3 regions of the Paenibacillus motobuensis genome follow, and region 3 is predicted to be linked to each of the others. Evidence: riboswitches for the same ligand, from Rfam matches in the RefSeq annotation. Region 3 holds a riboswitch; each other region holds the start of a gene.
What was found. A riboswitch is a leader RNA that binds a small molecule or an ion and turns the genes downstream of it on or off. The one in region 3 is predicted to bind cyclic di-AMP.

Region 1 (4,444 bases), on a different contig from region 3:
CCAATTGAACTTAAGAGCAGGGAGTATCGATTATGAGACAAAAAGGACGGCCAATTTTGGCCGCTTTTCAATTTCTATCGCGTTTTCCGGTGCGGGCCGAGCTTGATTTTACGCCGGAGTTGCTGAAGAGGAGCGCCAAATATTATCCGCTCGTCGGGGCGGCGATTGGCATTGTTATATGGATCATCGGCGTGGTGGCTAGCCTGGCGCTGCCTGTGCTGCCAGTCTCGGTCATTCTACTGATCGCTTGGGTCTGGCTGACTGGAGGATTGCATCTGGATGGCTGGATGGACTCCGCGGATGCGTTCCTAAGCTACCGTCCTCGTGAGAAAATGCTGGAGATTATGAAGGACAGCCGAGTTGGAGCAATGGGTGTGTTAGCCTGTGTGCTGCTGCTGCTCTTCAAAATGTCGATGCTCGCTACACTCCTAAGCCGCGGATTGTATGTATCTGGGGCGGCAATGATGACGGCTCCAGTGTGGAGCCGCTGGTTCATGTCGCTGGCTATGCGCCATTGGCCGACCGCGCGCGGCGGGGAAGGCCTGGCCGGACGATTCCGGGGACAGAGCGGCAAGGATACACTGCTTGCGACTTTATTGGCCCTTGTCCTATCGGCTGGACTGCTTCTGCTTGCTGCTGTGCTGCAGTGGGGAGATATGAATATGATCATCCCCATGGTCTATTATGTTCTCGCCCCTTTGCTCGCTTGGGGCGTCGGTTCCTGGATGGCCAGCCGAATGAGTGCAAGACTGGGTGGCTTGACGGGGGATACTTATGGTGCGATCAATGAAGGGCTGGAAGCGGTACTGCTACTGCTCGCCTGCTTGCTTTTTCAATGAGTGAAGTGGAGGTTTGATCGATGAGGCAAGAGGATTTATTAAGAGAGCAAGTTGATATAACGGAAAAAGATGCAAAGAGGAATTGTGTAGACTCCAGCAATCGAGGCGCTGTGCTGATGCTGCAGGGTACGGCTTCTGATGTCGGCAAGAGTGTCATCGTGACTGCCTTATGCCGAATTTTCGTTCAAGACGGAATCAGGACGGCTCCCTATAAATCACAGAATATGGCGCTAAATTCTTATGTCACCGCCGATGGCCGGGAGATTGGGCGAGCCCAGGGAGTGCAGGCTGAAGCCTGTGGAATCGAGGCGACGACGGATATGAATCCCGTCCTGATTAAGCCGACAGGAGATATGCACTCGCAGATCGTCGTTCACGGCAAGCCTTACCAGCATCTGAGCGCGATGAAATATCGTGAGGAGTTCCTGCCTGTGGCCCAGCCGATCGTGATGGAGGCTCTGAACCGATTGAGGGATGAATATGATCTCGTTGTGTTAGAAGGTGCGGGAAGTCCGGCGGAGATCAATTTGAAGCAGCGCGATATCGTCAATATGAATCTGGCTGGGTGGGCGGAAGCTCCGGTCATTTTGGTGGGCGATATCGATCGCGGCGGGGTATTTGCATTTCTGGTCGGGACGCTCGAATTGCTGGAGCCCGAGGAGAGAGCCCGGGTGAAGGGCTTCATTATCAATAAATTCAGAGGCGATCTGGAACTGCTTCGTCCAGGGCTGGATTGGCTAGAACAGCGGACAGGCATTCCCGTGCTTGGTGTGCTGCCCTTTCTGCCGGATCTGGAGATCGAGGCCGAGGATTCAGTCATTCTCGACTCATACGCCTCGATGCCTAAGCAGGGCCGCGATATCGATATTGTCGTTATTCGTTATCCGCGTATTTCCAATTTCACGGACTTCGATATGCTGGCTGCAGAGCCGGACGTGTCTGTGCGCTATGTCCAGCGAGCAGCGGAGCTAGGAGAGCCGGATGTAATCATCCTTCCAGGCTCCAAGGATACGATTAGCGACTTGGCATTTCTGCGAGAACAGGGGCTGGACGGGGCGATTGAGCAGTATATGGAGAGCAGCACTCATTCGCAACTGGTCGGTATTTGTGGCGGATATCAGATGCTTGGCGATGTACTCCTTGATCCAGAAGCAGTTGAATCCGGCAAAGTGAAGCAATCCCGTGGACTTGGCTGGCTGCCGCTGACGACGACGTTTCTTCCTGGCAAAAAGACAATCCGCACCGCAGGACATGTTCTACCTGATGCCCCGCTTAGCCTTTATACGATGGAGCCTGTTATCCCCGTTGGTGGCTACGAAATTCACTCCGGGGAGACGGTGTACTCAAGCCAAGTTGGTTTTGGGCTAGTTACTTATGGCTCATACGTTGTTGCACATACAAATGATGCGGCAAGTACCACTTCTCGGGGGAAAGATGTAGCACCCTTATTCCTAGTTCAAAGCGTTGATGAAGAGGAACGGATGGAGGGAGTCTGTCGCATTGATGGGCGAGTGTTCGGCACGTATTTGCACGGTCTATTCAATAGTGATGGTTATCGCCGGGCTTGGTTGGATGGAATTAGGCAAGCCAAGGGGCTGGAGCCCCTGGCTGCGACATTCTCCGCCGCCGCAAGGCGAGAGATTGCATTTGACCGACTTGCCGATCATGTAAGAGGGCATCTGGATATGGATCAAATATATGAGATTGCAGGCCTTCCAAAGAATCCTCAGTTTTGACACACGCTTACATTTGTAATACGATAAATATACGCTTAATTTTCGAATGGTAAAGTCGAAAAGCGGGGGAACCATTTTTTGGGGCGAATCGTTGTGTATAGTACACGTAGGGAACCATCTTTCCCGAGTCCGTCAGCTAACCTCGTCAGCAGTGGATGGGTCATCATTTATACTGCTTTGCAATGACCCTGCTACGGGTCTTTTTGTGTTAATATATGTGTTCAAAAAGGTCGGTTTTCAGCACCGAGAAGGTTGGATGAAGCTAGGGTCTGAGGAGCGAAGCGTACGTAGTAGGTACGTGAGCACCGGAAGACCCGGGTGAATTCAAGATTCGATGCCGAGTTACTCCGTGATTCACTTCGTGATCAAAAGTGGACTTTTTGAACTACCTCTATATGGATCTTTTTATATGGATATGACCCGTTATTACTCGGCATGTGATGCCTTGCGCTGCACTGTCATCTTTGGTTTCCAGGCTTCTTCTTTACGAATCGGCGATGTTGTAGAGATAAAGGAGGAGATGGTGTATGGCAAGCCCGAAGTACATTACAAATATCGATAAGGTGACGCAGTTGTCTCAAATCGAACGGGATCAACTTCGTCCGATTACTGACAAATTCGTGTTCCGGGTGAATGATTATTATTTGAATCTGATTGACTGGGACGATCCAAATGACCCCATTCGTAAGCTTGTTATTCCGAATACCGGGGAACTGCGCGAATATGGGCGTTGGGATGCTTCTGACGAGGATACGAATTATGTCGTTCCTGGCTGTCAGCATAAGTACCGGACAACGGCGCTTCTGATCGTCTCTGAGGTATGCGGTGCTTATTGCCGCTACTGCTTCCGCAAGCGGTTGTTCCGCAATGATGTGAAGGAAGCGATGGCCGATGTAACACCGGGGATTGAATACATCTCCAGGCATCCTGAGATCAACAATGTGTTATTGACGGGCGGGGACAGTCTGATTCTCGCGACTTCCAAGCTGCGTAATATCCTCGAACAGCTGCGGGCGATCGAACATGTGAAGATCATCCGACTTGGCTCGAAAATCCCTGTCTTCAATCCGATGAGGATCTATGAGGATCCTGATCTATTGCAATTGATCTCTGAATTTTCCTCAGCGGATAAGCGCATTTATGTGATGGCGCATATTAATCATCCGCGGGAGATTACGGCGGAAGCGCGCAAATGCTTCGAGGCGCTACATAAGGCTGGAGCCATCGTCGTGAATCAGACGCCGATCCTGAAGGGGATCAATGATGATGAGAAGGTGCTTGGGGAACTGCTCGACAAATTGTCCTGGGCAGGTGTAACGCCTTATTATTTCTTCATCAACCGTCCGGTTGCCGGAAATTCCGATTTTGTTATTCCGCTGCGGCGGGCATATGAACTGGTGGAAGGGGCTAAGGCCCGTACTTCCGGCTTAGGCAAGCGCGTTCGCTTATCGATGAGCCATACATCCGGTAAAATCGAAATATTGGCGATCGAGAACGGAATGGCGTATTTGAAGTATCATCAGTCCCGTGATGATGAGTATGGGAAGTTCATGATGCTTGAATGTCCAGAGGATGCAGCCTGGTTTGATGATCTTCCCGGCAATGAGTCGTATTGGAAGAAGCCTGAGAAGAAATTGGCCGAGGCCGTCTCGGTGAATGAACTGTAAGAAGATTATAGATCTTTTAACGCCAATGAACCGCCGGAATCCTATTTCCGGCGGTTCTTCTTGTATGATCTGTCCCTCTTAAACTTTGAATTTATTTATAGCCTCTCTCAAGGAAAGAGCATGCTGATGGAGCTGTTCAATAGCTCCGACATGGTTCTTCATTTCTTCGATTTGCCGGCTGGTGTTATTGGAGATTTCTTCG
Region 2 (4,444 bases), on a different contig from region 3:
TGGCATAAAGGGGAGAACAAGGTGATGCAGAAGCGAAACGCCGATTGCGGAAGCGAATCCACGTCTTGTTGTAAGTATCGCACGACGTTATGTCGGCCGGTGTATGGTATTTCTCGATTTGATCCAGGAAGGCAACATGGGCCTGATTGCGTGATTCTGCTATTTTGGAGATTCTAACGAAACGTGGTATCGTTATTGGCTCCAATTTTGGCCGCTGAGATTTTTAACAAAACTGGGTATCGCTATTGAATACGAATCATACCTTTTTGCCAGGATTTCGCCCAAATAACGATATGGTGTTTCGTTAAAAATAATTTCCCGCTTTTTTGGAGCAAATAACGATCTGTAGTTTCGTTAGAAATAAAAATAGCAAATAGCTGCTGATAAGCAGCTATTTTTGTTTGGGCCAGCTTTGGGTGGTCGGTGCGGGCGGTTATGAGCCGGATGCTCTAGCAACTGAGCTAATGGAATAAATAGAGCGGTCGATGAAGTTAGACGAGATAGGCCAATTAACGCTCCAACTGCGCTTTATCGAGGCTTTCGCCTGGCAGAAGGGCATGGCCGGATATGCCAAGCTTTTGCAATTGGTGGGCGAATTGTGTTCCGTCCTGTTTGATGATGCCAAATGTATCGTAGTGAACCGGGACCACGTGCTTGGCGCCGATCCATTCGGCGGCGAGCAGAGCGTCTTCCGGTCCCATGGTGAAGAAATCTCCGATCGGGATAAAAGCGAGATCGATCTTATGCTTGCTTCCGATGAGCTTTATATCGCTGAATAGTGCGGTATCGCCACAATGATATACCGTGAAACCGTTGATATTGAGTACAATGCCTGCGGCAACCCCCAGGTAGACATTCGTTCCGTTCACTTCAACGGAAGAACTGTGGAGAGCCGGAGTGAAGGTCAGCTTGCCGAACGGGAAGTTGTACGAACCTCCCAGGTTCATTCCTGTCGCCTTAAGCCCTTTCTGCTCAAAGAAGCCCGCCAGTTCAACGATAGCTACGATGGAGGCTCCAGTTCTTCTGGCGATCACCTCAGCATCCCCGATATGATCCGAGTGCCCATGGGTAAGTAGGATATAATCGACATCGATATCTTCAGCCACAGCAGCTGCTTTAGGATTACCGGTCAAGAACGGGTCAATGATCAAACGGCAATCGCCAGTATCTAAATATACGCATGAATGTCCGAGATACGTTATTTTCATAAATATCGCTCCTTTTGGCAAAATGATGAACTAACTCTATTATAGCGAAGGAGAGACATGAGTAAAATTTTATCGCGTTGGCAGCTGCGATTTCAACAGTTTCCCCGGCAGGATCCTTATAAAAGAATTTAAAATCAAGAGTAGAAATGAGCTATAGCGAAAATTAGAGAGAGCCATATCAATGTAAGCGGTATATTTTCATATTCCTTTAAATTAATCGCTTTTTTTGCCGGGAAGTTGGCTTTACAGTCAAACCTTGCAGCGGTATGATTCAATCCATAATCAATATTATCCAATTCCGATCGCTTAATCTCTGGGATGTTCCAGAGAACGGAGGAACCAACAAGAGCTTGCTGTGTGATGATCAACGCAGCTTGCTCATCGTCTGAATGGCCAGGGCTGGTGTGAGAGCCAACACAGGCCCATTCGGACAGGGGTGAATCCTGAGAAAGAGACCATGGACTCTTCTCAGGTAGGGCGACTCTCACCGCCCGAATCCGTCAGCTAACTTCGTCAGCGTGGGTATGAGAGAGGAAAGGTGACTGCGCGCCGCAACGAATTCGGCCACAGAGGACCGTTTGCCTCTGTGGTTTTTTATGCTCTTTTTTGAAAAATGAACTGAAATACAATACAACATCAATCAAAATTCGCTGAATGCTGTCGTGGATATGACAGCAGCGGGGGAACCAACGGTACTGAGTGATGCCCGATCTGCGGGCTTCTAAACCTTAGTTCCATGGGGTGAATCGCTTGGAGGATAAACGTATTTTCCAAGGTAGGGCGACTTCCGCGCCCGAATCCGTCAGCTAACCTCGTAAGCGTCTAGGAAGAGGCAACCACCAAGGTCGGGTAGTGGGTCTAAGACCACTCATTAAGCCGCGGGAAAGGTTACTATCTTTCCTGCGGCTTCTTTTGTGTTGTCCTCTGCAAATTCAAGGAGGGTGTTCTCAAGTGGAGGAAGAGTTTGTTCTAGTAGCAGCACCGAATCCGGTTGGACTGAAGTTTATTTTGCTGCTGATGGCGGCGAAGCGTAATTTCGCGGTCATGGTGAACAACAAGAAGGAGGAAGAAGTCCTTCATAAACTGGGCGTAAGACATGTACTGCGTATCAAGACGGATGACGAGCAGAGCTGGATCGTCCCGCCGTTTCCGATCGGACGCTGTTATATTTTTGAACTGAGTATGACATTAACCTGTCGCTATTTGCAAATCTGTCGGAGATGGACGCGTGATCAGATTTTCATTATTACTCCGAATAGAAATCCGCGCATGATTTACAAAGGGCTAGGAGCTTCTTATGTCATCCATTCCGTAAGCGGAGAGGTTGGATTTCTGCTTGCAGCAAAGCTTGAGCGATAAGCCAGAGCTTAAAAACAATAAGTAGGATTCCAGATGGGGTGAGTGTATTATGGATTATTTACAAATGTTCATTGTGATCGGCGTAATATTGCTGCTGGTGAAGCCGGTCGGTACTTATATATATCATGTTTTCTCTAATGTACCTAATCGTAGTGATCGCATTTTCGGAGCAATGGAGCGGTTTATTTTCAACATAGCCGGCTATAGGCGGCGCGAAGCGATGGATTGGAAGAAATATGTGATCAGCTTGCTGGCAACGAATGTGGTGTTGATGACAATCAGTTTTCTGCTTCTCAGCCTGCAGCAGTGGTTCCCATGGAATCCCGAAGGAAGCGGCAGCATGGAGCCGACGCTGGCATTCAATACGGTAATTAGCTTCATGACCAACACGAATCTGCAGCATTATAGCGGGGAGACAGGGCTTAGCTATTTCTCGCAAATGGCTGTAATCACAATGATGATGTTCACATCAGCTGCTACAGGTCTATGCGCCGCCATCGCTTTTATCCGCGGAATTACAGGAAGAGGCCAACGGCTGGGGAATTTCTTTGAGGATTTTGTGAAGGCGATTGTCCGTATTCTTCTGCCTGCTTCTCTGATCGTGACGCTGCTACTGGTCGCGCTTCAGGTTCCGCAGACCTTGCGGCCTACCACGGCAGTGAACACGCTGGAAGGGATTGTACAGCGAATCTCGCTTGGACCGGTGGCCTCGCTGGAATCCATTAAGCATTTGGGCACGAACGGTGGTGGATTCTTTGGAGCAAATTCATCCCATCCGTTCGAGAACCCAAGCGGGTTGACGAATGCAATTGAGATGTGGTCCATGTGGGTGATCAGCGCGTCATTACCTTATACATTCGGTTTATTCGCGCGCAATAAGAAGCAGGGTTGGGTTATTTTCTCGGCGATGATGGTCTTGTTCCTTGCATTTCTGTCTTTGGTCTATTTCAGCGAGAAGGCCGGGAACCCGCTCTTCCATACGCTTGGGATAGACGTCGCGCAAGGAAATATGGAGGGCAAAGAGGTTCGTTTCGGGGTTACGGGCTCGGCACTTTTTACGGCGATTACCACCGCTGCGACTACGGGGAGCGTCAATAATATGCATGATTCGCTTACTCCGCTCGGCGGCTTGGCAGCTTTATCCCAGATGATGTTGAACGTCGTCTTCGGTGGGAAGGGCGTCGGACTTATGAACATGGTGATGTACGCCATACTCGGTGTGTTTATTTGTGGATTAATGGTCGGCAGAACGCCGGAATTCCTCAGCAAGAAGATTGAAGCCAGGGAGATGAGGCTGATCGCAATTGCGATTCTTATCCATCCCTTAATTGTGCTTGCACCAACGGCGATCAGTACTATGACTGGGTTAGGGTATGGCGCAGTTACGAATCCGGGGTATCATGGACTGTCGCAAATGCTGTATGAATATGCATCCTCTGCGGCAAATAACGGCTCCGGTTTCGAGGGTCTCGCGGATAATACGGCGTTCTGGAACATCATGACCGGATTGGTCATGCTCCTGGGCCGCTACGTCTCTATGATTGCCTTGTTAGCTGCTGCAGGGTCCTTAATGCAGAAAGAACCCGTCATGGAGACCATCGGCACGCTGCGGACAGACAATAAATTATTTGCTGGAATTCTCGTCGGAACGGTATTGCTTATCGGAGCTCTTACTTTTCTGCCGGTTCTTGCCGCAGGTCCTGTTGCTGAGTATTTGACGCTAAAATAATTCAAAGAGGTGTGCTAAACATGAGCACTAGGCATAAATCGATGTTATCCAGAAACATGATGCGAGGAGCCGTACTGGACAGCTTTAAGAAGCTGAATCCGATATGGATGATCAAGAATCCGGTTATGTTCGTCGTAGAAATCGGAGC
Region 3 (4,444 bases):
CCGTATTAAATTTATCCGCAGCTCATTCTACGAAGCCTTACCTTAACAAAACTTGAGGGGGAAAAGTATGATCTATATACGTAGTGGATGGAGTCTTATAAAAAACCAGCTTCCCTCTATTATCATCCTGTTTCTGTATCAGCTGCTCTGGGGACTATTTTTATACAGGCTCGTCAATTCAGTAGTTACGGAGGTCTTGGTTAGATACCCAGATCCCCCGCCCAATATGCTCAGCCCGGCTCTATTCCTTCTGGAAGGTCAGTACGAGCTCAAGCATAGCTCAGACATCCGTCTCTATCTGGGGATTCTGCTCGGCATGGCTCTCATCCGACTGCTAGTGACGCCCCTGCTCCAGGCAGGGATCCTGTATGGCTTAATTCCCAAGGAGGAGCGAAAGAGCGGACTTCCGCTGTTCCGAGGCATGAAGGAGTTTGGGAAGCCGGTATTCTTCTTCCTATTTATCGAACTTATATTAATCAGCCTGCCCCTATTATGGATTGTCCCTCTCGTCCAGGGACTTCTGCCAGACATACTTCACTCAGGAACCATACAGATCTCCCCGATCTTGAAGATGTCGGCCGTTCTACTTGCTTGGATGATCTATTGCTGGCTCATTAACCAATGCTTGCTATTTGCGCAATTTGGCTATCTTTTCAAAAAGGGGCTATGGGGGTCTATTCTAATAGGTATTCGATATGTGCTTCCTGGAGCAGGCATCTCTCTCTTACTTGGCGCTTTTGCACTGATCTTGTTCTTAATCTTTGGCTCAGTATCGTGGATATGGACCGGAATACTCGCTCTTATTCTGCAGCAAAGCTATCCTTTCATACGAAGTTTATTCAGAGTTTGGGAAGTAACCTCTCAATATCAATTATGGAAAATAAAATCACAAAAAAGTTAAAATTCTTTTACCATTACAATCCCTTATACCACAAGGCCTCCGCCTGAATCGGAGGCCTTATTCTTTGTTTTTCTCTCTGAATCTTGTGAATTAGGCATTGCCAAAATATACTTCTCTTTGTTACAATAACAACAGCAGAAATTCAGTAACAGTTTTGTAATCATTATTGTCATAATAAGTCAAGTAATAGCAATAGCGAGTGTAATTATAACAATTATTTACGAAATCATGGCCGAATTCCCTTCACGGGGAACGGGGGAACCACTTTGGGTGAATTGATCTCGCTAGAGAGGGATCATAGGGAACCTTCAACCGAATCCGTAAGCTAACCTCGTAGGCAATCGGAAGGAGTATTTTTCTTGAAGAAACAGTTAACTACATTAGCTCTTGGTGTTACATTGCTTTTCTCCATCGGAACTGGCAGCGCTTTCGCGGATTCCAAATTAGACTCTGCTATTGATGGAGCGCTCGGAACGAAGTATGTATCCGGTGGTACAACGACTTCTGGGTTTGACTGCTCAGGATTTACGATGTATGTATTCTCCAAGATCGGTATCAAGCTTCCTCACCAATCGGGATCGCAATATAAAATGGGCGAATCCGTATCCAAGGATGAACTAATCGCTGGCGACCTGGTGTTCTTCAACACTTCAGGCAAAGGCATATCCCATGTGGGTGTCTATGTAGGTGAAGGCAAATTTGCTCACGCTTCCACTTCCAAGGGCGTTGTAATTAGCAAATTGAGCGAGAAATATTATGTAGATCGTTATGTTGGAGCTAAGCGCGTTATGAGTTCCGACAAGTACGAAGATGCTACTGGAGAAGTTACAGATCACGATGATGTAGAATAATAACGAATTTTAAGCCTGCGGCGATTCAATGGAATCCACAACCGCGGGTTTTTTATTTGCCTAAAGGCCTGCATTCCCCCCACTTCTGGCCCTATATGCCTATGAACTCAGACAGAAACACAGACTTCCAGATCAAATCTATCGACAAGCTTGTCAAACCTGGGCGGGTTTGGTAAAATGACCAGTGTAATAGTAACAAGTTTGTAATCTTTATTGTAACTATCGTAACTTTTGGGGTGCATCAACTAAGAACAGCCGAATTCCTAAGCACCCGGGAAACGGGGGAACCATTTGGGGTGAATTGGCGCTATCACGCTGCCATAGGGAACCTTCAACCGAATCCGCAAGCTAACCTCGCAGGCCTTGGAAGGAGCTTACATCTTGAGAAAAACAATCATCGCAGCCGCAGCAAGCCTGGCCATCTTCTTCACTATGCAAAGCGGCAATGCTTTTGCGAGCACCACACTAACTAATGTTGTTGACTCGGTATACGGTACACCTTACAGACTCGGTGGAATCAGCGCCAGTAGCGGCTTTGACTGCTCAGGCTTCACCAAATATGTATATCAGAAAATGGGCGTAACCCTACCTCGCGTATCGACAGATCAGTTCAAGCAAGGCGCTGCGGTAAGCAAGAGCCAGTTGAAGCCTGGCGATCTCGTCTTCTTCAATACAACCGGTAAAGGCGTATCCCATGTAGGAATTTATGTTGGTAATGGAGAATTCGCACATTCCTCCTCATCCAAGGGCGTTCGTATCGACAGCTTGAGCAATAGCTACTACAAAGCGCGTTATGTCGGCGCCAAGCGTATCCTTAGCCAGTATACTTATTCTCAGTATGCCCAAGCTTAATCTCCAGCGTTCAACCATTTAACTTTCATTCATTCATTTATCATCATTTATAACTATATAATGCAGTTGATTCCAAGCCCGGAATCAATTGCATTTTTTTATCTCCGCTCTTCTACAACGTATTGGGTAAGCAAAATATTCTAAAATCGCGCTAACACCTTTACAAGGAATAGAATTCCCGTTAGAGTGAGTTTAAAAAGGTAATCTAGGCATCCTATCATGCAATAAGCAAGGAGGCGTAAATATGGAAAAGTATATTCCGAAATTTCTTATTGTACCTATGGAAGAAGACCATGGCGCAGATATCTGTACCTGGCGCTACGATTCTCCCTATGACGTATATAGCTGGCTCCCTTGGGAACAGATGAAGGCGCTCGATGTAGAATTCGGCAATCCTGCACTACGGGCCGAACAATACGCCTCCCTGTTGGATGAGACCGGCGAGCTCGCTGGCTTTGCCCAATACTTCCCTCTCAAAGGAGTAACCCGTATTGGGGTCGGGATGAGACCTGATTTATGTGGTCACGGCTATGGTAAATCATTTGTCATCGCGATCGTGGAGGAAGCGCTGCGTCGTAAGCCTAGTAATGAGGTGGATCTCGAGGTCCTGACCTGGAACAAAAGAGCGATCCGAGCGTACCAGAAATCCGGCTTCGTCATTACGGACCTATATGAGAAGATGACGCCCGGCGGCATTTCCAAGCCTTACTATTGTATGGTATTTCGCGGATTTCCTAAGGGAGAAGAGCCTGGCCACAACGAACTTTAATGTTGTCTGTGATGATTTGCATATATTTTCAAGAAAACACTAAATTATCATTACTTTTTTTGTCACAAACGCTATGATCCACTGCGATGTTCCGGTATAATGGAATGGATAGCTTACATAAAAGGGGCGATTCGTGTGCAGAAATGGATCATGAGCGGATTACTCGGCGTGGCATTCATTATGGCCATCGTGTTGATTTTTACCTTACCTGGTAAAGAAGAAGTGGCCAAAGAGGCCAAGCCAACCATGCCTGAAATTACACTCAATGCTGATCAGGCCGATGCTATTATCAAGGCAAACTGTATCAGTTGCCATGGCGATCAACTGCAAGGTCAAGTTGGTCCGAATTTGCAGAAAATCGGAGCTACATTATCAGCGGATCAGCTCTACGGCATCATCAAGAAAGGCAAAGGACAAATGCCAACCTTCCAGGATAGGCTGAAGGACGAAGAAATTGCGAACGTAGCCCTCTGGCTTGCGGAGCAAAAATAACCGTAACACGAAGAACGCCCGCCAAGGATATTCCTGGTGGGCGTTGTTCTATACGAGCCGGCTGTAAAGATCCATAGTACTCCTCTTTCAGCCAGGCTATAGAGCCTATCGATGCATCAGCCTACAGAACGTGCTTTCTCAAATGCCTCATTATACTGCTGTGCTTCTTTAATATCAACGGCCGTTATTCCGCCTTCCTCCCATGATGTCAGCCGAAGCGTCACTGTTTTATGGTCAATGGTTATAAAAGGGTGATGATTGAACGCTTCTGATATGGCTGCAACCTCATCGACAAAAGCGATTCCCTTCATATAATTAGAGAAGGTATACTTGCGAACGATCCATCGTCCTTCTTCTAGCTCCCATCCTTCCAGTCTCTCTAAATGCGCTTCTATTTCCTGCGGTGTAAACGGCATTTAAATTCTACCTCCCGTTCGTTCTCAAATATCCCCATATCATTCTTGCATACCATTCGTACATGAGATATTAATTCATTATATTCTTCTATTTAACGATCATGCTATCCAATATATTACCATAGTGTTTACTGTATAAACAAAATAAGGGAATAAGAGGTAG

Region 1: it holds a riboswitch for cyclic di-AMP, as region 3 does, so the genes downstream of both, ABD014_RS06730 (KamA family radical SAM protein) here and ABD014_RS21225 (C40 family peptidase) in region 3, are expected to answer to the same signal.
Region 2: it holds a riboswitch for cyclic di-AMP, as region 3 does, so the genes downstream of both, ABD014_RS12660 (hypothetical protein) here and ABD014_RS21225 (C40 family peptidase) in region 3, are expected to answer to the same signal.

The regions. Positions count from the first base shown of each region.
Region 1 is NZ_BAAACX010000007.1:340,044-344,487, forward strand. Features, by position in the region: gene cobU (bifunctional adenosylcobinamide kinase/adenosylcobinamide-phosphate guanylyltransferase) at 1-36, shown strand, start outside; gene cobS (adenosylcobinamide-GDP ribazoletransferase) at 33-839, shown strand; gene ABD014_RS06725 (cobyric acid synthase) at 956-2,575, shown strand; cyclic di-AMP (ydaO/yuaA leader) riboswitch at 2,598-2,741, shown strand; gene ABD014_RS06730 (KamA family radical SAM protein) at 3,103-4,242, shown strand; gene ABD014_RS06735 (methyl-accepting chemotaxis protein) at 4,321-4,444, opposite strand, start outside.
Region 2 is NZ_BAAACX010000009.1:431,229-435,672, reverse strand. Features, by position in the region: partial or broken gene ABD014_RS12670 (sigma factor) at 9-148, shown strand; gene ABD014_RS12665 (metal-dependent hydrolase) at 510-1,208, opposite strand; cyclic di-AMP (ydaO/yuaA leader) riboswitch at 1,502-1,742, shown strand; cyclic di-AMP (ydaO/yuaA leader) riboswitch at 1,847-2,044, shown strand; gene ABD014_RS12660 (hypothetical protein) at 2,160-2,567, shown strand; gene kdpA (potassium-transporting ATPase subunit KdpA) at 2,617-4,296, shown strand; gene kdpB (potassium-transporting ATPase subunit KdpB) at 4,317-4,444, shown strand, end outside.
Region 3 is NZ_BAAACX010000020.1:39,857-44,300, forward strand. Features, by position in the region: gene ABD014_RS21220 (hypothetical protein) at 68-901, shown strand; cyclic di-AMP (ydaO/yuaA leader) riboswitch at 1,122-1,257, shown strand; gene ABD014_RS21225 (C40 family peptidase) at 1,261-1,752, shown strand; cyclic di-AMP (ydaO/yuaA leader) riboswitch at 1,996-2,130, shown strand; gene ABD014_RS21230 (C40 family peptidase) at 2,134-2,604, shown strand; gene ABD014_RS21235 (GNAT family N-acetyltransferase) at 2,849-3,373, shown strand; gene ABD014_RS21240 (c-type cytochrome) at 3,509-3,865, shown strand; gene ABD014_RS21245 (4a-hydroxytetrahydrobiopterin dehydratase) at 3,982-4,281, opposite strand.